Regions from separate parts of the Nocardioides sp. SRI_004 genome, predicted to be linked through region 3. Evidence: riboswitches for the same ligand, from Rfam matches in the RefSeq annotation. Region 3 holds a riboswitch; each other region holds the start of a gene.
What was found. A riboswitch is a leader RNA that binds a small molecule or an ion and turns the genes downstream of it on or off. The one in region 3 is predicted to bind cobalamin.
Positions count from the first base shown of each region.

Region 1: it holds a riboswitch for cobalamin, as region 3 does, so the genes downstream of both, AC2YHB_RS09685 (nitrite reductase) here and AC2YHB_RS12280 (FecCD family ABC transporter permease) in region 3, are expected to answer to the same signal.
Region 2: it holds a riboswitch for cobalamin, as region 3 does, so the genes downstream of both, AC2YHB_RS20605 (prenyltransferase/squalene oxidase repeat-containing protein) here and AC2YHB_RS12280 (FecCD family ABC transporter permease) in region 3, are expected to answer to the same signal.

Region 1 is NZ_JBYCZV010000006.1:25,301-32,604, forward strand. It holds gene cobJ (precorrin-3B C(17)-methyltransferase) at 1-185, opposite strand, end outside; gene AC2YHB_RS09680 (precorrin-8X methylmutase) at 188-853, opposite strand; gene AC2YHB_RS09685 (nitrite reductase) at 850-1,716, opposite strand; cobalamin riboswitch at 1,769-1,952, opposite strand; gene AC2YHB_RS09690 (Nif3-like dinuclear metal center hexameric protein) at 1,993-3,114, shown strand; gene AC2YHB_RS09695 (zinc ribbon domain-containing protein) at 3,111-3,854, shown strand; gene AC2YHB_RS09700 (bifunctional RNase H/acid phosphatase) at 3,854-5,032, shown strand; gene AC2YHB_RS09705 (PDDEXK family nuclease) at 5,083-6,129, opposite strand; gene yaaA (peroxide stress protein YaaA) at 6,248-7,027, opposite strand; gene AC2YHB_RS09715 (RNB domain-containing ribonuclease) at 7,052-7,304, shown strand, end outside.
Region 2 is NZ_JBYCZV010000017.1:29,424-36,727, reverse strand. It holds gene gatA (Asp-tRNA(Asn)/Glu-tRNA(Gln) amidotransferase subunit GatA) at 1-544, shown strand, start outside; gene gatB (Asp-tRNA(Asn)/Glu-tRNA(Gln) amidotransferase subunit GatB) at 541-2,034, shown strand; gene AC2YHB_RS20620 (hypothetical protein) at 2,012-3,133, opposite strand; gene AC2YHB_RS20615 (SH3 domain-containing protein) at 3,171-3,755, opposite strand; gene AC2YHB_RS20610 (HNH endonuclease signature motif containing protein) at 4,202-5,494, shown strand; cobalamin riboswitch at 5,583-5,708, shown strand; gene AC2YHB_RS20605 (prenyltransferase/squalene oxidase repeat-containing protein) at 5,782-7,304, shown strand, end outside.
Region 3 is NZ_JBYCZV010000007.1:257,843-265,146, forward strand. It holds gene AC2YHB_RS12255 (APC family permease) at 1-1,618, shown strand, start outside; gene AC2YHB_RS12260 (4a-hydroxytetrahydrobiopterin dehydratase) at 1,645-1,965, shown strand; gene AC2YHB_RS12265 (DUF2238 domain-containing protein) at 1,976-2,614, opposite strand; gene AC2YHB_RS12270 (ABC transporter substrate-binding protein) at 2,723-3,742, opposite strand; gene AC2YHB_RS12275 (ABC transporter ATP-binding protein) at 3,742-4,551, opposite strand; gene AC2YHB_RS12280 (FecCD family ABC transporter permease) at 4,548-5,564, opposite strand; cobalamin riboswitch at 5,660-5,838, opposite strand; gene AC2YHB_RS12285 (hypothetical protein) at 6,028-6,705, shown strand; gene AC2YHB_RS12290 (hypothetical protein) at 6,659-6,859, opposite strand; partial or broken gene AC2YHB_RS12295 (hypothetical protein) at 7,263-7,304, shown strand, end outside.

The DNA.
Region 1 (7,304 bases), on a different contig from region 3:
CGCAGCTCCTCCTCGACCGCGTCCGCGGGGACCAGGTGTGCAGCGATCCGGCGCGCGTGCGACTCCTTGCGGACGCCCGCGTGGAAGGCCACCACCGAGGCGGCACCGATCAGGCGCTCGGCCTTGCGGGTGATCAGCTCGGGGTCGCCCGGCCCGATGCCGACGACGTGGAAGCTGCCGGCCACGGCTACTCCTCCTCCTGGGCGAGGGCGTTGACCGCCGACGACGCCATCGCGGAGCCGCCGCGGCGCCCGCGGACGGTGACGAACGGGATGTCGATGCCGTGGTCGTCCGCGAAGGCGGCGAGCGCGTCCTTGGACTCGGCGGCGCCGATGAAGCCGACCGGGCAGCCGACGATCGCGGCCGGGCGCGGGCCGCCGTCGAGGATCATCTCGAGCAGGTGGAAGAGCGCGGTCGGGGCGTTGCCGATCGCGACGACCGAGCCCTCCAGCAGCGGCTCCCACAGTGACACCGCAGCGGCGGTGCGGGTGGTCGACCACTCCTTGGCCAGCGCCGGCACCCGCTCGTCGGTGAGGAAGCAGTGCACCGGGTTGTCGGCGGGGAGCCGGCCGGCGGTGATGCCCATGGCGACCATCCGTGCGTCGCAGAGGATCGGCGCTCCGGAGTCGAGCGCACCGCGCGCCGCCTCGACGAGGCGGGGGTGGACGACCAGGTCCTTGACCAGGTCGGTCTGCCCGCTGCCGTGGATCATCCGGACGGCGACCTTCTCGGCGTCGGCCGGCACCAGCGAGAGGTCCGACTCGCGGCGGATCGTCGCGAACGAGTCGACATAGATCGCCGGCCCGTCGGCGATGTAGTCGTAGCGGCGCGGGGGAGCGGTCAGCTCGGTCATGGGCCCTCCTCCAGGGAAGCCGACGTCGGGATGAGCACGCCGTGCCAGGGCGTGACGACCACGGTCGTCGCGCTCCAGCCGGCGATGGTCGGGAGGTCGAGGCCGTCGTCGCCGACCCGGACGTGCTCGCCGCCGGGGACCTCGCCGTACCCCAGCGCCGGCGCGTGTACGACGCCCGCCGGCTCGGCCGGGACCGGCGCCACGAGCGGCGCGGGCAGCTCGTCGACGTGCCACGCGGCCGCCGGCCCCGTGCCGCGCGCGGCGAGGAAGTCGCGGGCCAGCCCGGCGAGCGAGCCTGCCGCGTCGCGCAGGTCGACCACGGCGCCGTACCCCTCGCCGACGCGGAGCTGGGCGCTGCCGGCGTCGAGCGCGACCAGGCCGAGGTCCTTGTGCCGGTCGGCGAGGTCGCCGCGGCCGTCGTCGAGGGTGAACAGGAAGCGGCCGGGCAGGCCGGCGAGCTCCGGGTCGTCGAGGAGCAGCGCGTCGAGCGCGGTCACGACGGGCCGCAGGTCGGCGTGGCCGCCGGCGAGGCCGGTCTGCGGGGAGGCGAGGACGTTGCGCACCCGGTCGTGGGCCCGCGAGGGCAGCAGCCCCGTCGCCTCGAGCGCCTCGAGGGCGGGGGCGGCGAGCCGGTCGCCGGCGTCGAGCGGCATCGCCCGCAGCTGCAGGTTGGCCCGGCCGGTCACGCGGACCCGCCCGTCGCCGTACTCCTCGGCGACCTCGGCCAGCGCGCGCAGGGCCGCGGTCGACACCTGGCCGCCGGGCACGCGGATGCGGACCAGCCCGCCGTCGTCGGCGGGCCAGGGGTGCACGATGCCGGGGCAGCGGTCCGGCCGGCTGCGGGTGGTGGCTGCTGGGGCCAAGGGTGGTCCTTCGAGGTCGGGGCTCCTCGCGATCGCCCCTTCGACCTCGCGGTGGTCTCCGCAAGGGCCAGCAGGTCTTCGGACTCGGGATCATCCGGGCTGGAGCGTCTTCCCAGGACCCGGAGGACCCAGTGACGTCGTGCTCCGCCCGTCACCCACACCGCTGCGCGTCAGTCCCGGACTCACACCGGGTTCCCTGACCTCCGGGGAGGTCGACTGGCCCTCGCACACTATCAACCTCTGGCCGCTCGTCGACCCACCAGTAGCCTGACGGACATGCCTGCGCTCAAGGACGTCGTTGACCTGCTCCACGGCTGGTACCCGCCCGCGACCGCCGACTCCTGGGACGCCGTCGGGCTCGTGTACGGCGACCCGGCCCAGCAGGTGCGGAAGGTGCTGCTCGCCGTCGACCCCTCGCCCGCGGTCGCGGAGCAGGCCGCGGACTGGAAGGCCGACCTGCTCGTCGTCCACCACCCGCTGTTCCTCAAGCCGGTCAACGGGTTCGCCGCGACCAGCCCGAAGGGCCGCACGCTGCACACCCTCGCGAAGGCCGACTGCGCGCTGCTGACCGCGCACACCAACGCCGACCAGGCCGTGGGCGGCGTCTCGGAGTCGCTGGCGCTGGCGCTCGGGCTCACCGACCTCGAGCCGATCATCCCCGCGCCGGGCGGCCCGCGGGACAAGCTGACGGTGTTCGTGCCCGCCGACGCCGCCGCCCCCGTGCGCGCCGCGATCGCCGAGGCCGGCGCCGGCCGGATCGGCGACTACGACTTCGCGTCCTTCACCAGCGCCCCCGGCGAGGGTCGCTTCCGGCCGCTCGACGGCGCGAACCCGATGGTGGGGACGATCGGCCAGCTGGAGACCGTCGAGGAGGTGCGCGTCGAGGCCGTCCTCGAGCGCTCGGTCCGCACGGCGGTGGTCCGCGCGATGCTGGCCGCCCACCCCTACGAGGAGCCCGCGTACGACGTCAGTGAGCTCGCCGACCCGGGCCTGGCCGGGACGGGGACCGGCCGGATCGGCACCGTCGCGCAGGCGACGCTGCGGGAGTTCGCCGAGCACGTCGCGGCGGTGCTCCCGGCGACCGCCCACGGCGTACGCGTGGCCGGCGACGGCGACCGCCCGGTCCGCCGCGTGGCGGTCTGCGGCGGCGCGGGCGACTTCCTGCTCGACCGGGTCGCGGGGCTCGGCGTCGACGCCTACGTGACCAGCGACCTGCGCCACCACCCGGCGGCGGAGTTCGTCGAGAAGGGCGGCCCGGCGCTGGTCGACGTGGCCCACTGGGCGGCCGAGTCGACCTGGCTCCCGGTCCTCGCCGAGCGCCTCCACGACGCGCTCGGCGACGCTCTCGAGACCCGGGTGAGCGACATCGTCACCGATCCTTGGACAATGCACCTGTGAACGCCGACCCCGCCGCCCAGCTCCGCCTGCTCGACCTCCAGGCGCTTGACTCCCAGGTCGACCAGCTCCGGCACCTGCGGGCCAACCCGCCGCAGGCCGCCGAGATCAAGGAGCTGCTCGGGAAGCGGGCCGATGTCGACGGCCGGCTGCGCGACCAGCGCATCGTCGTCGACGACCTCTCGCTCGCGCAGGCCAAGGCCGACGCCGACGTGGAGCAGGTCAAGGCGCGTCGTACCCGTGACCGCGAGCGGATGGACTCGGGCGCCATCGGGGATCCGAAGGCGCTGGAGCGGATGCAGCACGAGCTGGAGTCGCTGGAGCGCCGGATCTCGACGCTCGAGGACGAGGAGCTCGAGGTCATGGAGCAGCTCGAGGAGGCGCAGTCCGCGCTCGGTGAGCTGACCGCCGCGATCGAGGAGCTCGACGCCCGGCTCGGCGAGCTGACCACCGCCCGCGACGAGAAGGCGGCCGAGCTGGACGCCGAGATCGCGCAGGTGGCCTCGGGCCGCGACGCGATCACGGCCGAGCTGCCCGCCGACCTGCTGGCGCTCTACGAGAAGATCCGTGCCGCCAAGGGCGGCACCGGCGTCGGTGCGTTGCGGGCCCGCCAGTGCGGTGGCTGCCAGCTGGCCCTCGACGCCGGCGAGCTCGCCGAGATCCGGGCGACCCCGGCCGAGACCGTGATCCGGCACGAGGAGTGCCAGCGGATCCTGGTGCGGACGGCCGAGAGCGGCCTCTGATGGTGACGCCCGCCCGGGTCGTCGTCGAGGCCGACGGCGGCTCTCGCGGCAACCCCGGGCCGGCGGCGTACGGCGCCGTGCTGCGCGACGCCGCCACCGGCGAGGTGATCGCCGAGGACGCCCGCACGATCGGCGTCGCTACCAACAACGTCGCCGAGTACTCCGGCCTCGTCGCCGGGCTCGCCCTCGCGGTCGAGCACGCGCCCGGCGCGTCGGTCGAGGTGCGGATGGACTCCAAGCTCGTCGTCGAGCAGATGTCGGGGCGCTGGCGGATCAAGCACGCCGACATGAAGGTGCTCGCGGCCCAGGCGGCGGAGATCGCGCCGGCCGGTACGACGTACACGTGGGTGCCGCGGGCCGAGAACAGCCACGCCGACCGGCTGGCCAACGAGGCCCTGGACGGCGTGCGCGACGGGGTGACTCTCGCCTCCGGCCCGGTGCCCGGCGACGGTGTCCCCGACGAGCCCGAGTCCGCGGCCGAGGAGGCCTCCTCGCCGTCCTCCAGGCCCGGCGAGCCGACCACGATCGTGCTCGTCCGCCACGGCGTCACCCCGCACACGACCGGCCGCCGGTTCTCCGGCGGTCTCGGCGGCGACAACCCGGCGCTGTCCGAGGAGGGCCGCGCCCAGGCCGCCGAGGTGGCCGCGTGGCTGACCGAGCTGAAGGAGAGCATCGACGTCGTCGTGGCCTCGCCCGTCCGTCGTACCCGCGAGACGGCGGACATCGTCGCCGCCGCGCTGGGCCTGCCGGTCGAGGAGGAGCCCGGCTTCGCCGAGATGGAGTTCGGCGAGTGGGACGGCCTCACCTTCACCGAGGTCGCCGAGCGCGACAAGGAGCGGATGGAGGCATGGTTCGCCGACATGGCGACCCCTCCGCCGGGAGGCGAGTCCTTCGTCCAGGTCCGCGAGCGGGTGCTCGCCGGGCTCGAGCGGGTCCTGGAGGCGCACGAGGGCCGGACGGTGGTCGTGGTCAGCCACGTGACGCCGATCAAGACCCTCGTCGCGCACGCGATGGAGGCGCCGCTGGACGCGCTGTTCCGGATGGAGCTCGCACCCGCCGCCGTCTCCGTGATCGCGTTCTGGCCCGACCCGCGGACGGGGGAGAAGCGCGGGTCGCTGCGCTTCTTCAACGCGCTCGCGCCGGGCCGGCGGACGCTGCGGGACACCGGGCGCTGGTGATCCGGCGCTGGTGATCCGGCGCCCGTCGTACCGGACCCAGTGGCTGTGGATCAGGCGATTTCACGACCATTCAGTCCGGTACGACGGTGGCCGAGCCAGCGTTCGCGCTCGGCCGGGCCGAGGGCACGGCGCCGGGCGACCGTCGTGGTGTCCGTCCACCACGCCGGCGGCTCGATGGTCCACAGGCGTGGGCCGGCGAAGCGCGCGGCCCGTTCGTACGCGCCGTCGAGGCGGTGCAGGAACCGCTGCCGCTCGCCCTGGCCCGCCATCATGGTCGCCACCTCGATCCCGAGCCGGCGGGTGAGCTCCGCACGGTCCAGGTCCTTGCCGCGGCGCGGGCCGGTGTCGTGGACGCTGCCGTCGTACTCCCCGGCGACACCGGCCTCGACGTCGAGCAGGTCGGGTGTGAACAGGTGGTTGCCAGCGAAGTCGAAGACGGGTTGGTTGCACAGCAGCGGCCGGTCCCGGTCTCGTTGCCAGAAGCGTCGCATCACGATCTCCATCGGCGACCATGCGTTCTCGTCCGCGACCGCGAGGGCGGCCTCGAGCCGCACCTTGCCGGGGCGGCTGGTCAGCCTGGCCGTGTAGGACGTCAGCTCGGCGATGCTGACCAGGTCGTCGTACGCCGCCATCTCGATCGCCCGGAGGGCCGCGATCTCTCCGTCCGCGACCCGCGCCTCGTAGGTCACCGATCGCACCGGCGTCGTGATCGGCAGGCCGTCGACCACTGTCACGTCTCCGGGGAACAGCCAGTCCTCCGAGACGATGATCTCGTCATGCCCGCGCTTCGCGTGCCGGTCGCCGACCGCGATCGGCACCGGAAGCGGTGAGCCGTCGGCTGCCCGGCCGTCGAACCACCGAGCGCCGAGCCAGCGCAGGGCCGCCCAGCCCGTGACGGCACAGCCATACGGCACGTTGGCAGCGGCGTCGACGATCCGCTGCTCGGTGCTGTCGGGTGCCGAGCGCGGGCGGTAGACCCCGAGTCCGACGTTGGTCCAGTGGGGACCGCGTGCCTGCCCGCGGGTCGGACCGGTGACGCCGTGGGGATCGATCCGTCGTGGACTCGCGATCCCCGGTCGGCTGATGTGCAACTCCACCCGCACACCCTGCGCGAACGGGGCGGGTCGTGCTTCCGCTCATCCACAGGCCGTCGTACCGGACCCAGTGGCTGTGGATCAGGCGATCTCACGACCATTCAGTCCGGTACGACGCCCGCTACAGCTCGCTGACCACCACGTCGAGCTGGGTCCCGGCCTTCCCCGGCGCCCCGATCTCCACGGTCCACCCCAGCCGCTCCAGCGTCGCCGCCAGCGCGGCGGGCGTGCGCGGGTCGGCGCCGTCCTCGAGCAGTGCGCGGACGATGCGTCCCTTGGTCGCCTTGTTGAAGTGGCTGACCACCTTGCGGGTGCCGTTGTGCTCGTGGAGGACGCGCACGGTCGCGGTGCGCTTCGCGAGCTCCGGGCCCGGGCGCCAGAAGTTGGCGTACATCCCCGAGCGCAGGTCCACGAACAGGCCGCGCCCGATCGCGGCCGCCATCACGTCGGGCAGCGCCTCGCGCCAGACGCCGGCGACGGGGCCGAGGTCGGGGAGGGTGGCATCGCCCGAGAGCCGGTACGACGGCAGGCGGTCGCCCATCCGGACCAGCCCGAACAGGCTCGAGGCCACCCCGAGCCGGGAGGTCGCACGGCGCTTCGCCGCCGCGGAGAGCGACTCGACGTCGAGGGCGTCGTAGAGGACGCCGGTGTAGATCCGGTCGGCCCGTGCGGTGGGTGCCTCCCGGAGCCCTGCGTTGCGCAGCACGAGGTCGGCCTGGCCGGGGGAGAGGCCCAGCACCTCGGCGGCCCTGACCGGGTCATCGGCGCACAGGGCGACCAGGGCCTCGAGCACCTGCTCCCGGGCGGGGGTCAGCTCCGGTGACGAGAGCGCCGCGAGGTCGAGGGGCTTGCCCCGGGACGGGGTGGACTTGCCCTCACTCGGTGGCAGCAGGATCAGCACGGCCGCAAGGATAGGGTCGAGCACATGCCGAACAACCTCGTGGTCCGGGTCAACGCGAGCTCACCGGCGCTGCAGGAGGGCCTGCGGGCGATCGCGACGGAGCTCGAGCTCCCCGGCGAGTTCCCCGCGGAGGTGACCGCCGCGGCGGAGCAGGCGGCCGCGGGCGTCGTACTCCCCGAGCTGGACCGGACCGACCTGCCGTTCATCACCATCGACCCCGAGGGATCGATGGACCTCGACCAGGCCGTGCACATCGAGAGCGCAGGCAGCGGCTTCG
Region 2 (7,304 bases), on a different contig from region 3:
CAACCTCGCCAAGTTCGACGCCATGCGCTACGGCCTGCGCGTCGTACCGGATGGCGACCCGAGCGCCGAGGCGGTCATGAAGGCGACCCGCGACGCCGGCTTCGGCGACGAGGTCAAGCGCCGCATCATGATCGGCACCTACGCCCTCTCGAGCGGCTACTACGACGCCTACTACGGGACGGCGCAGAAGGTGCGCACGCTGATCTCGCGCGACTTCGCCGCGGCGTTCGAGTCGGTCGACGTCCTCGTGTCGCCGACCTCCCCGACCACGGCGTTCCCGCTGGGGGAGAAGCTCGACGACCCGCTGGCGATGTACCTGCAGGACCTCGCCACCATCCCGGCCAACCTCGCCGGCGTCCCCGGCATCTCGGTGCCCGCCGGCCTCGCCGAGGAGGACGGCCTCCCGGTCGGCTTCCAGGTGCTCGCCCCGGCGCTCGCCGACGACCGGCTCTACCGGGTCGGCGCGGCCGTCGAGGCGGCGCTGACGTCCCGCTGGGGCGGTCCGATCCTTGCGAAGGCTCCGACCCTGGAGGGTGGACGATGAGCGACACGCTGGTCCCGTTCGACGAGGTCGTCGCGAAGTACGACCCGGCCCTGGGCCTCGAGGTCCACGTCGAGCTCAACACGAACACGAAGATGTTCTGCGGCTGCCCGACGGAGTTCGGCGCCGACCCGAACACCCAGGTCTGCCCGACCTGCCTGGGCCTGCCCGGCGCGATGCCCGTCGTCAACGGCAAGGCCGTCGAGGGCGCCATCCGGATCGGCCTGGCGCTGAACTGCTCGATCGCCGAGTGGTGCCGCTTCGCCCGGAAGAACTACTTCTACCCGGACATGCCGAAGAACTTCCAGACGTCGCAGTACGACGAGCCGATCGCCTTCGACGGCTGGCTGGACGTGGACGTGGACGGTGAGACCTTCCGGGTCGAGATCGAGCGTGCCCACATGGAGGAGGACACCGGCAAGTCCACCCACGTCGGTGGCGCCACCGGCCGGATCCACGGCGCCGACTACTCGCTGGTCGACTACAACCGGGCCGGCATCCCCCTCATCGAGATCGTGACCCGCCCGATCCTCGTGCCCGCCGAGAAGGCGCCGGCCGTGGCCCGGGCCTATGTGGCCCAGCTGCGGGACCTGATCGTGGCCCTCGGCGTCTCGGACGCCCGGATGGACCAGGGCTCGATCCGCGCCGACGTGAACCTCTCGCTGGCGCCCAAGGGCTCCACGACGCTCGGGACCCGCTCGGAGACCAAGAACGTCAACTCGCTGCGCTCGGTCGAGCGTGCGGTCCGCTACGAGATGTCGCGCCACGCGGGCATCCTCGACGCGGGCGGCAAGGTCCTCCAGGAGACCCGGCACTTCCACGAGGACGACGGCTCCACCTCGTCGGGCCGCGAGAAGTCCGACGCCGAGGACTACCGGTACTTCCCCGAGCCGGACCTCGTCCCCGTCGCGCCGTCGCGCGAGTGGGTCGAGGAGCTGCGCGCCACCCTGCCGGAGAACCCGACCCAGAAGCGGGCGCGCCTGCAGGAGGAGTACGGCTTCTCGGACCTGGAGATGCGCGACGTCTGGGCCTCCGGGGCGCTGCCGCTGATCGAGGCGACCGTCGCCGAGGGCACCGCCCCGCAGTCGGCCCGCAAGTGGTGGGTCGCCGACCTGCTGCGCCGCGCCAACGACGCCGGCGTCGAGCTGTCCGAGGTCGGCGTCACGCCGAAGCAGGTCGCCGAGGTGCAGGCACTGGTCGACGCAAAGACCATCAACGACAAGCTGGCGCGCCAGGTCTTCGACGGCCTGATCGCCGGTGAGGGCACCGCCGCCGAGGTCATCGAGAAGCGCGGCCTGGCGCTGGTCTCCGACGACGGCCCGCTGCTGGCCGCCATCGACGAGGCCCTCGCCGCGCAACCCGACATCGCCGACAAGATCCGGGGCGGCAACCACGCCGCCGCGGGCGCGGTCATCGGCGCGGTCATGAAGGCGACTCGCGGGCAGGCCGACGCCGCCCGCGTGCGCGAGCTCATCCTCGAGAAGCTGTCCTGACGTCCTCGCCCTCGACCTCGAGGGCGCGCACCTCGCCCGTGGCGGCGTCCACCCGGACCCGCCACGTGGTGGGGACGTCGGGCCGGTCGTCGCGGAACTGCGCCGGGTAGGTCGCCCGGACCTCGATCCAGCGGTGCCGGCCGGCGCCGCCGGCGCTCCAGACGGTGTCGTACGACGACAGCTGCCCCTCCGGCGGCTCCTGGCCGGTCGCAGCGCTGGCCGCGACCTCGACGGCCTCGGCGGCCCGCCACGCCTCGACGGGCGTCGGCCGGTGCGGAGCCGGGGCCAGGCGGACCCGGTGGAACCAGCCGATGCCGATCCCGTCGGCGGGCGCCGCCGCGCAGCCGGAGGGGGCGTCACGCAGGACCGGCCGGACGTCGACCGCCAGGCCCGCCCAGACCAGGCCCTCGCGCCCCTCGTGCGTGGCGATCTCCTGCAGGGTGGCGACGTCGCGGCCCCGGGCGAGGACGCACGGCTGCCCGGTCGCGGTCCAGCCCTGCGCGAGCCGGGCCAGTGGGGTGAGCGGCCACGCCCGGCCCGGTTCGGTGACGGGGGAGAGGACGACGGTGACGGTGGACGGGCGGTAGGCGGCGGGAGTCGCGGCCGCGGCCAGGTCGTCCAGGGTCTCCAGCGCCGCGGCGAGGCGGTCCCAGTCCGGGTCGTCGACCTCGTCGTCGTGCCCGAAGCCGTAGACGCTGATCGACGCCGGACGCTCGCCGAGCGTCGAGAGGACCGACGTCGTCGGCTGGTCCGTCCAGTCGCTCTCCGCGTAGTCGGCCTGCCGCATCGACACCGGCGCGAAGGCCTCGCGCACCTGGGCCAGGCCGTCCCCGGACAGGGTGGCGGTGGCGACGCCGAGGCCGTCGTCCGTGCGGAGGAAGACCGTGCCGTCCGCGCGGACCTCGACGTCGGGGACTCCCGGGGCGGGGGAGCCCTCGCCGCCGGTGGAGCTGACGGAGACGAGGACGTCGGGGGCGTGGCTCGCGATGGTGGCCGGCGTTGCCGTCGTACCGGTGGGGGCGGGGGCTCCGTCGTCGGCGCAGCCGGTGAGGGCGGCGAGCAGCAGGGTCCCGAGAGCCGCGGCGGCGTGTCGTCGCATGGTGGTCCGACGCGCCGCCGCGCCCACGGGTTCCCGGTCAGCCGACGAGGCGCAGGTTGGTCACCGAGATCCAGCCCCGGTTGCCGCTCGCCGTGGCGACGGCCACCCACGTGCGGTTGCCGTCGACGGCCTGCCCGGTGCGGGTGATCCAGCGCGTGTTCAGCTCCGTGCCGCGCGCCAGCGAGCCGATCGCGCGGTCCAGCGTGCTCGGCCCCTGGCGGATGTTCGTGCCCACCTTGACCTCGTAGGCCCAGTCACCGGCCGTGCAACCGAGCGGCGCGGCACCGACATTGCGCACGTAGCGCGCCGACACCCAGGCGTTGCGCCCGTGGATCTTGTACCAGCGCTGGTTCCGGTCGACGACGGTCCCGTTGAGCTGGCAGTCGAGGACCAGCACGGCGCCTCGCCGGATGGCGGTGCCCGAGCGCGGGACGTGCGTGCTGGGCGCCACGCGCTGGGTGAGCCCGGTCGCCGAGGTCACGACGCCCGTGTACGTCGGCGCCGCGGCGTGCGTGGTGACGTCGGCCAGCGCCGGCCCGGCCGGTGCGGCCAAGCCGAGGGCGGTGCCGGCTGCGACGAGCAGCCCGGCGAGTGTGGAGCGGGTGAGGGTGAGGCGCTTCATGGTTCGACCTTTCCGAGAAGGAGTGCTGCTGGAGGAGACGCCGGCTCCGCCCGGAAAGTTGCGAGACGCCTCCGGTGGTCGAGGAGGTCGCGCAGCGACCTCGGTGGTCGAGGAGGTCGCGCAGCGACCGTCTCGAGACCCCTGGCTCCGGTGCACCCGCTGTGCCCCCTCCGCTGGTTGAGGTGCGAGGCGCGCCAGCGCCGAGCCTCGAAACCTCTTGCTCCGGTGCACCTGCTGTGCCCTGCGGTATGCCTGTGGTCGGGTCTTCAAGCGCAGCGACGAGGAGGCTGGGCGCGGGGCTCGGTTGCGCGGTCGGGTGCGGTCCGGCGGCCTCGTGTTCGCTCGTTGCGCCACTTGTTCTGCACACCCCGTCGAGGGACTTTCCCCTGTCCACAGGCGGGTTTCCGTCGCTTCGTTGTGTCGGAGGTCGATGGGAGAATCCAGTCATGGATCTCGGAATCAGCGGCACCGCGACAGCTGTCTCGACAGCGTCGCTGCTGTCCGAGATCCGTGACGGTGTCGACCTCCGCGACGCCCTCATCGTCCGCGAGTGGCAGGCCATCACGTCGTGGGCCGAGGCCAACATCGTCGACAGTCCCGAGGGCGCCGCGACCCTGACGGAGGGCTACCTCGACACGGGTGTCCCGATCGCCGGCCCGGGTGCCCCGCTCGTGTCGGAGTTCCAGCTGATGGAGCTGATCGCGGTGCTTGGCAGGTCGCCGGATGGTGGGCGGTCGTATGTGGGTCAGGTGATCGAGTGCGCCTGGCGCCTCCCCCTCTTGTACGCCGCGGTGGTGGACGGCCGGGTTGCGCCGTGGCGGGCCCAGCGCATCGCTGACCTGACGAGGTCGCTGCCGGCAGAAGCAGCGGAGTTCGTGGACCGGCACCTCAACGCCGCCGTCGGCGGCGTCGGCTGGGCCCAGCTCGAACGCCTCGTGACCGAGGCGATCCTCCGGTTCGACCCCGAACGCGCCGAGGCCGAACGCCAGGCCGCGAACGAGCACCGTCACTGCAACATCACCGACACCGATGAGCACGGCGGCGTGCACCTCGACGCCTACCTCGATGCGGCCGACGGCCACGACTTCAACCAAGCCGTCGCCCGCGAAGCAGCACTGCGAGGCCAGCTCGGCGACACCGACTCCCTCGACGTCCGGCGGGCGAAGGCCGTGGGTGCGATCGCCCGCCGTGACCTCGCCCTCGACCTGCTGATCGCCGACGAGACGACTGGCGAGGTCATCGCCCAAGCTCCCGGCCGGCGGGTGGAGCTGAACGTCCACATCACCGACACCGCCTTCACCGGCGACAACAACGTCGGGCGGTGTGAGGAGACCAGGTCACCCGTCCACGTCACCCAGGTCAAGGAGTGGCTGCAGGTCCCGGGCACGACCGTCATCGTGCGACCGGTCATCAACCTGGCCGACTGCGTTCCGGTCGACTCCTACGAGATCCCCGACCGCCACCAGCGACGAGTCCGGCTCCGCGACCACACCTGCCGGTTCCCGAACTGTCCCCAACAGGCGGTCCGCTGCGACCTCGACCACGCCAAGCCCCACGGCGGGGGCGGCAAGACCTGCCCGTGCAACCTCGTCCCACTCTGCCGCAGGCACCACCGCGCCAAGACCCACAGCCAATGGCGCTACCTCGTCATCGCGCCGGGCCACTACCTGTGGACCAGCCCCCACGGCCACCACTTCCACGTCGGCCCCGCCGGCACAACACCACTCGACGGCTACTGACCACCAAGCCCCACACCCCGCCCTCCGGCGGGGCCAGCGGCATGTCCGGAGGTTCGTCGAGGCGGCCGATCGGTCGCAGAGAGGTATCCTGCGGTCGATAGTTCACAGTCCACGTCCGTGGTGGGGGAAGCCGGTCGAAGTCCGGCGCTGACCCGCAACCGTAGGCCGCCTCGGGGTGGCGAGCCGGAGCACCTGCTGCGCACGTCCTGACACGAATCGCTGTCGTGGAGAGCAGCGGGATGTCGGCTCGACCGCCTCCCGCCTGCGTGCAGCGGGAAGGAAACAGCATGCTCGCGAGCACCGGAAGTCGCGTCGGCGGCGCATTCGCCGTCAGCGTCCTGGCCGCGTCGTCATTCCTCATCGCCCCGCAGGCGCACGCAGCCACGGCGGCCCCGGTCGGCGACGGCGCTACGTGGCTGATCAGCCAGCTGACCAGCGGCATCGTGCACAACGATCAGTACGACAGTCAGGACTACAGCACGAGCATTGACATCGCGCTTGCCCTGGCGGTCGTCGGCGACCACGACGCGGACGTCGCCGCCATCAGGGATGCGGTCGCCGGCGAGATCGAGGGCTACATCACGGGTGATGCCTTCGGTGACACGGGAAGCACCTATGCCGGACCGGTCGCCAAGAGCGCCTACTTCGCGCAGACCACCGGCGGCGATGCGACGAGCTTCGGCGGCGTCAACCTGATCACGCGCCTCGAGACGCAGGTCGACGACACGACCGGCGCGGCCAATGACACATCGACCTTTGGCAACTACGCCAACACGATCTCCCAGACCTTCGCCGCCAAGACGCTCGCTACGGCCAGCAGCCCCGAGGCAGAGAAGGCAACCGATTGGCTGCTGGCTCACCAGTGCGAGGGCGGTGGGTTCGCACTCGACATCGGGCAGGAAGAGGGAAGCTGCCCGGGCAATGATGCGGCCGACCCCGATGTCACGTCCTTCTTCCTCATCGTCTTCGGCGAGGACGTCGCGAACGCCACTCCGCGGGTCGCACGTGCTGTCGGCAAGGCGGAGGCATGGCTTCTGTCGCGCCAGAAGACGGACGGCTCGTTCAACGGCGGTGCCTCGACCGCTTCTTCCAACACCAACAGCACCGGCCTTGCCGGATGGGCGCTCGGCGAGCTAGGTGACGTCGACGCTGCGACCAACGCCGCGATCTGGCTGCGCCGCCACCAGGTGCAGACGGTGACGGGATGCACGGACCAGCTCGCGACCCAGGTTGGTGCGATCGCCTACGACGACGCCGCGCTGGCGGGCGGGCGGACGGCTGGTATCCCCATCGATAAGCAGTACCAGTGGCGACTCGGGTCGGCCCAGGCCCTCCCGGCCCTCACGTGGGCGCCGACGTCCGCCAGCACCCCGACCCTCACTGGTCCGACGACGTACGTCCAGACCGGCGGCCGCGCCACCGTCAAGGCAACGGGCCTGACTCCCGGTTCCTGGGTGTGCGCCGGCACTGTCCCGGGCTCGGCCGGCCTCGCCGGCACGGCTTCGATCAGCGCCAAGGTGCCGACCGGAGCGACCGGCACCAAGACGATCACCCTGACGGTCGCCGACGGGACGTCCGCGACCACCACGGTGAAGGCCCTCGCCGCCAAGACGCTCAGCCCGACGGTGACCCGCACGGTCGTGCCTCGCGGTGGGACGCAGACGGTCCGGGTCACCGGTCTCGCCGCCAACGAGCCAGTAAAGGTCATCTACGGCGGCAAGGTGATCAAGACCGGCAAGGCCACGTCGACCGGAACCTACGGTTACGCCTTCCCCCTCGGTCGGACGACGGGCCTGAAGTCGGTCCGGGT
Region 3 (7,304 bases):
GCTGCTGCCGCTGTGGCGCGGCAAGCTGTTCGTGCTGGCGCTGCTCGGCTTCGCGCTGACCGACTTCATCATCACGATCACGCTGTCGGCCGCCGACGCGAGCGCCCACGTCGTCGAGAACCCGCACGTCCCGGCCGCCCTGCACGGCCAGGAGCTCTGGATCACGATGGGCCTGATCGCCCTGCTCGGCGCGGTCTTCCTCAAGGGCTTCAAGGAGGCGATCGGCCTCGCCGTCGCCCTCGTCGGCGCCTACCTGGCCCTCAACGTCGTGGTGATCGCGGTCAGCGCGGTGCACGTGCTCGAGCACGGCCACGTCGTCACCGACTGGACCTCGGCGCTCACCGCCGAGCACGGCAACATCGCCCTGATGATCGCGGTCTCGCTGACCCTGTTCCCGAAGCTCGCCCTCGGCATGTCCGGCTTCGAGACGGGTGTGGCGGTGATGGGGCATGTGCGCGGAGCGCCGGACGACGACCCGGTTCGCCCCGCCGTACGGATCCGCGACACCAAGCGCCTGCTGACCACCGCGGCCGTCGTCATGAGCGTCTTCCTGATCTGCTCGAGCCTGGTGACCACCCTGCTGATCCCGGCCGAGGCGTTCGAGGACGGCGGCGAGGCCAACGGCCGCGCGCTGGCCTATCTCGCCCACCTCTACCTCGGCGACACCTTCGGCACCGCGTACGACGTCTCCACGATCCTCATCCTGTGGTTCGCCGGCGCCTCGGCGATGGCCGGCATGCTCAACCTGATCCCGCGCTACCTGCCGCGCTACGGCATGTCGCCGGAGTGGGCCGGCGCGGTGCGCCCACTGGTCTGCATCCTCACCGTGACCGCCTTCGTGATCACCTGGATCTTCGACGCCGACGTCGACGCGCAGGGCGGCGCCTACGCCACCGGCGTCCTGGTCCTGATGACCTCGGCGAGCGTCGCCGTGGCCCTCGCGGCCCGCAAGGCCCGCCAGCGCGGCTGGACGATCGCGTTCACCCTCATCGCCGTCGTGTTCACCTACACGACCCTCGACAACGTCAAGGAGCGCCCCGACGGCGTGAAGATCGGCGCCTGCTTCATCGCCGCGATCGTCCTCGTGTCGCTGCTCTCCCGGATGACCCGGTCGCTGGAGCTGCGCACCACCGAGATCGAGTACGACGCCAAGGCGGACGCCTTCGTCCGCGACTGCGCCCGTCGTACCCTCCGGCTGGTCGCGCACGACCCGCAGCACCACGACGCCGGCGCCTACCGCGCGAAGGTCCGCCAGATCGTGGAGGCGCACGAGCTCGACCACGGCGGCGACCTGGTCTTCGTGGAGGTCGTGGTCGAGGACTACTCCGACTTCGAGAGCCGGATCGTGGTGCAGGGCTCGGTCGCGCACAAGGAGTTCCGGGTGCTCACGGTGCACGCCGCGACCATCCCCAACGCCCTCGCCGCCCTGCTGCTCGACCTGCGCGGGCGCACCGGCGTCCGGCCGCACATGTACTTCGAGTGGACCGAGGGCAGCCCGGTCGCGCAGATGGCGCGCTTCCTGCTCTTCGGCACCGGCGAGGTCGCCCCGCTCACCCGCGAGGTGATCCGGCGGGCCGAGCCCGATCCGCGCAAGCGGCCGCACGTGCACGCGGGGTGAGGGTCGCTGCGGCGTACTGTCGGACCATGGCACGCAGCTACCAGACCGTGACCGCCGATGAGTTCACCGCAGCCGCGGGGCTCGGGGAGTGGCGGGTCGAGGGCGACCAGGCGGTCGTCCGGTTCCGGACCGGTGACTTCGTGACCGGCCTCGCGCTGGTCAACGAGATCGGCCGGCTCGCCGAGGAGGCGAACCACCACCCGGACCTGACCTTGAGCTATCCCGAGGTCGGGATCCGGCTCGGCACCCACGACACCGGCACCGTGACCGACGCCGACGTCGCGCTCGCCCAGGCGATCACCGCGGTCGCGCAGGAGCTGGGCGTGCCGGTCGTGGCCGACTCCTGACGGTCCGCCGTCAGACGAGGTGGCGGTCGTCGAGCTGCGGCGCCGCCTCCCGGAGCTGGCCGCGCTGCCAGAGCCGGTGGATGACGAGCGCCGCGGTGACCGAGCCGAGGACGCCGAGTCCGAGGTCGCCCAGGGTGTCCTCGTACGCGAACGCGTGCTCGGCGCCGCCGCTGATGAAGGCGAAGAACTCGGCGATCTCCCAGGCGATCGCCGCGGTGGCTCCGACCGCCAGCGCCCGCTCGACGACCCGGTACAGCGGTGCGCTGCGGTGCAGCGTCAGCAGGATGACGGCCGCCGCGATCAGGCCGGTGTTGGCGAAGTGCATGAGGTCGTCGAACCAGACGACGGTGTCGTAGAGGTCCATCCGGTTGCCGAGGATGTCCGTGAAGCAGGTGAGCGTCACCAGCAGGTCGGCCAGCCACGGGAAGGACGCACGGTCCTTCCAGAAGAGCAGCCAGATCGCCGGCACGGTGAAGGACACCAGCGGGTAGCCGATCGCGCGCGCCTCGGCCGCCTTGTCGCGCAGGTGGCTCCCGTCGGGGTCGACGACCGCGAGCACCAGCAGGAGGACGAGGAGTCCCTTGGCGGTGCCGTCGGCGGTCCGGACGAGGGTGGGCGTCGGGTACCGCACGGCCACGGCCTCGGTCATCCGGGGGGCTCCTGTCGTCGGGAAGCCCCCATCCTCACATGCGCTCGCGCGCCGACCTCCTCCGCCGCGGTGTCGGATGGGTCACCCCTGCCGCTGGTGGCCGCCCGCTCAGCGCGCGGGTGTGAGCCCCCACTTCTCCAGGGCCGTCCGCACGTCCTCGGCCGCATCGACGTTCAGCGGACCGCTGGTCCACATCGCGTACGGGAGGTTGAGGAAGCGTCCCTCCCTGACGGCCGGCAGGTCACGGGTGGCCGGGTTCGCCCTCAGCACCGCGACCTTCTGCTCGAAGGTCTGGCCGGGGTAGTCGACGAAGACGAACGCGTCCGGTCGCGAGGACGCGAGCTTCTCCCACGAGACCTCGACCCAGGTGTCCCGGACGTCGGCGGTGGCGTTCGCGCCGCCGGCCGCCTCGATGATCGCCTGCGGGGCGCCGAACGCGCCGGAGGTGAAGACGGCCTTCTCCCCACTGTCGAAGACGAAGAGGACGGGCTCGCTCGCGGGTGCCGGCGCGGCGGCGAGGGCATCGAGCCGCTCGTCCAGGTCGGCGACCACCGCGGCGGCCCGGTCTTCGTGGCCCGTGATCGTGCCGAGGTTGGTCAGGTCGGCGCGGAGCGCGGTCCAGGGGTCGACGATGCCGCGGGCGGCGCCGTCGGCCTGGCGGCAGGACTCCGTGAGGACGTAGGCCGCGATGTCGCGCTGGGCGAGGGAGTCGGGCGTGAGCTGCTTCGTCTCGTCGTACCCGTAGTTCCAGCCGGCGACCATCACGTCGGGCCGCGCCGCCACGACCGTCTCCAGGCTCGGGTAGTCGTCGGAGACCTGGTGGAGATCGGCGACGACGTCGCCGTAGTGCTCGGTGAGGACCGCCTCGTCGCGGCCGATGCTGGACACGGCGGCGACCTGGTCCTGCGCGCCGAGCGCCAGGACCATCGAGATCAGGTTGGAGTCGTTGACGAACATCCGCTGCGCCGGCGTGGGGAAGTCGACCTGCCGGGCGCAGTTCTCGACCGTGGCCCGGTCGCCGTCCGCGGCGCCGCCGTCGGCGCCGGCCGAGCAGGCGGTCAGGGCCAGGGCGGCGGTGGTGGCGAGGACGACGCAGCGGCGGTACCGGCCGCGCGGGGGCTGGGGCATCACGGGTGGGTCTCTCTCTCGTCGTGGCTGAACAGCAGGTGCGTCCGGCCGGTCAGCGGGTGGGTCACGCGGGTGGCCAGGACGCCGAAGGCGTCGTGGAGCACGTCCGGGGTGAGGACGTCGTCGGGGGTGCCGCACGCGAGGAGCGTGCCGTCGTGGAGCACTGCGATCCGGTCGCAGAAGGTGGCGGCGAGGTCCAGGTCGTGGAGGGCGAGGACGACCGCCCGCCCGTGCTCGCGGCTCAGCCGCCGGACCAGCCTCATCACGGCGAGCTGGTGGCGGATGTCGAGGTGGTTGGTGGGTTCGTCGAGGAGCAGCAGCGGAGCCTGCTGGGCGAGGCCACGCGCCAAGACGGCCCGGCGTCGCTCGCCCCCGGAGAGCTGGTCGAGCGGCACCCGGGCGGCACGCTCCAGGCCGACCAGCCGCAGCGCCTCGTCGACGGCGGTGCGCGACGTGTCGTCGACGCCGCCCCAGGACCGCGCGTGCGGCAGCCGGCCCAAGGCGACGAGCTCCCCCACGAGCAGGTCGGAGGGGGCTGCCTCCTCCTGGGCGACGAAGGCGATCCGCCGCGCCCGGTCCCTCGCCGAGTACGACGCCAGCGGCTCATCGCCGAGCCGGACCTCGCCGGCCGTCGGCGCCCGCACCCCGGCGAGAACCCGCAACAAGGTGGACTTGCCCGTCCCGTTGGCCCCGATCAGGCCGAGGACCTCACCGCGTCGTACCTCCAGGTCGATGCCGGTCAGCACGGTTCGGCGGCCGATGCCGCAGGCCAGGTCCCGGGTGGCCAGGGCCGGCCCGGTCGTGGTCACGACTCTCCTCCGAAGCGGTAGCTGCGGCGCCCCAGCAGGATGAGGAACACCGGCGCGCCGATCAGTCCGGTGACGACGCTGAGCGGGATCTCGGTCGGGCGGACGGCCACGCGGGAGACGACGTCCACCCACATCAGGAACACCCCGCCGAGCAGCACCGCGACCGGGAGCGCGGCGCGGTGCCGCGGGCCGACGAGCAGGCGGGCGAGGTGGGGGACGACCAGGCCCACGAAGCCGATCCCGCCGGCCACCGCGACGAGCACGCCGACCAGCACCGACAGCAGCACGAACAGGCCGACGCGCAGCTCCCGCACGGGCACGCCGAGCGCCGCTGCGGTGTCGGGTCCGACGGCGAGGGCGTCCAGCCATCCGCTGGCGGCCATCAGCACGACGAAGGCCGCGACGACCGCGGCCACGGGCAGCCACAGCTGGCCCCAGGTGGCGCCGGACACCGAGCCCAGGAGCCAGAACAGCACGGACTGCGCCGTCTGCGGCTCGGCGCTGCGGAAGACCATGAAGCTCGCGAGTGAGGAGAACGCCGCCGACAGCACCGTCCCGGTGAGCACGAGCCGCAGCGGCGTCAGGCCCCCCTGGAGCATCGCGACGGCGAACACCAGCACCGAGGCGGCGAGCGCGCCGAGCAGCGCGCCGAGGGACAGGGCCCACAGTCCGGCGCCGGCGAGGACGCCCATCGTCAGCACGGCCGTCGCACCGACGCTCGCTCCCGACGACACACCGAGCAGGTAGGGGTCGGCGAGCGGGTTGCGCACGAGGGTCTGGATCCCCGCGCCTGCGAGGGCGAGCCCGGCGCCGACCACGAACGCGAGGATGGTCCGGGGCAGCCGGATGTCCCAGACGATCGCGTCGTACGCCGGGTCCACGGGCGCCCCGGCGAACCGGACGCGGAGCGCGTCCACGACGACGTGGAGGGGCAGCGGCTCGGCTCCGTGGGCGGTCGACAGGAGCAAGGTCGCCCCGGCCGAGGGCACCAGCACGACGAGCAGCACGGGCACGGGCAGGCGGCGCGCGTCGGAGCGTCGCTCGACGGCATCGAGGTGGTGCACGGGTGGGACCTGCTCAGTGTCGGGAGCTCAATCGCGAAGCTCGGTGGGACCACGGCGAGCCAGCAGGTCTTCGGACTCGGGGTCAATCGGACGAGACGCCTTCCCAGACCCTTCGGTCCAGTGGCTGCGTGCCTCGTCCGTCGCCCTCACCGCTGCGCGACAGTTCCGGATTCTCACCGGATTCCCTCACCTCGGGGGTGTGACTGGCTCGGGTCGGAATGTACGCACAGCCGACGCGGCGCGCCAAGCCGGTGTGACCCGGGCGACACGCGGCCGGCCTGCGCCCCCACCGGCAGGTCCGGGCGCCCGGAACCATGGGCAGCCGCCCGCGCTGCGGCAGGATGTAGGAGAATCGTCAGTGCTGACGGGGCTTTCCGGCTCCGGGCGGTGTGACAACGAGCAAGGGGGAGCCGTGGTCGACGCACTGGCGGGGGTGGATGCGGTGGCGGAGCTGCCGGACCCGGAGCTGCAGGAGCTGGAGCCGGAGGCGACCGGACCGGCGTCGTACGAGCGCTTCGGTGTGCACTGGGTACGCCGCGTGCTCCACAAGGAGCGGATCCTGCGCACGATCGACGCGGTCCTGGGCGACCAGATCTCGCTCGGGCCGATCGGTGCGGGCCCGGGCCGGGCCTTCGCCAGCGTGAGCTTCACCGGCACCTTCGGCCCGACGTCGGGCGAGGAGGTGCCGGCCGAGCTGCTGACCTACGCGATCGACCTGCCGATCAGCGTGGTCTTCCAGCTCGACCTGCCGCTGGACAAGCTGAACTTCAACGCCGAGGTCGTGATCCCGCTGGTCCTGGTGGTGCACACCGAGGACCCGTTGAAGCTCCGCCTCGAGCTGCTCACGCCGAGTGAGAACCAGATCGGGCTCGAGCTGAAGACCGACACCCGGCGCGGGGCGATCCTGCGGAAGATGACCGGCTTGGACGCCGAGCTGCGCCGCTTCGTGCTCAAGGTGATCGACACCGAGTTGGCCAAGCCCTACGTGAAGCGGGCGACCTACCTCGACATGGAGGAGCTCATCGACCACGCGTGGCCGATGCTCACCGAGCAGTTCCTTCCGCGAGGACCCGAGGACCGACGGGGCTGACGCCCGCGTGGCGAGGGGCGGGACGCGCCGCGCCGTGGTGCGTGACGGCCTTCGCCGGCGCCTTGATCGCGTCCGACACCATCCCGAACGCAGCCGCGACGAGCGGGATCCACACCGGGATCAGCATGAAGGTGAAGATCGGCACAAGCTGCATCAGGTCGCTCATCGCTGGTGGCTCCGTCCCAGGTCGGGGTGCTGGTTGGTTCGACACGGGAAGTCTCGTCACGGCGCAGGGGTGCCCGCTCGTGCCGTCGAACAGAGTCGGGGCGGCTCTTTGTCGTCCTGCACGAAAAGTGTGACGGGCGCAACATCGCCCGGCCGCGGGCATCGGCCTGAGTAAAATCTCCGCAGTTCAGCGGATCCGCTGGGTAAAGATCCCTAGGTTGGTGTGCGGGACCGGTTGCGCGTGGGGCGCGGTCGGTAGGGGAGTGCAACGCAGGGCGTCGCAGGACGCGGGCCCGGCGCCGCGCTCCCTTCGTGGTTTTCGGCCATGCCCGCTCCGAAGCTCCCTCGGTCGTGCAGTGGGTGCGACCGAACACACACATGGGGACAACGAAATGAAGCAGTCACTGCGGCCTGCCCGCCGCACCCTCTGGCAA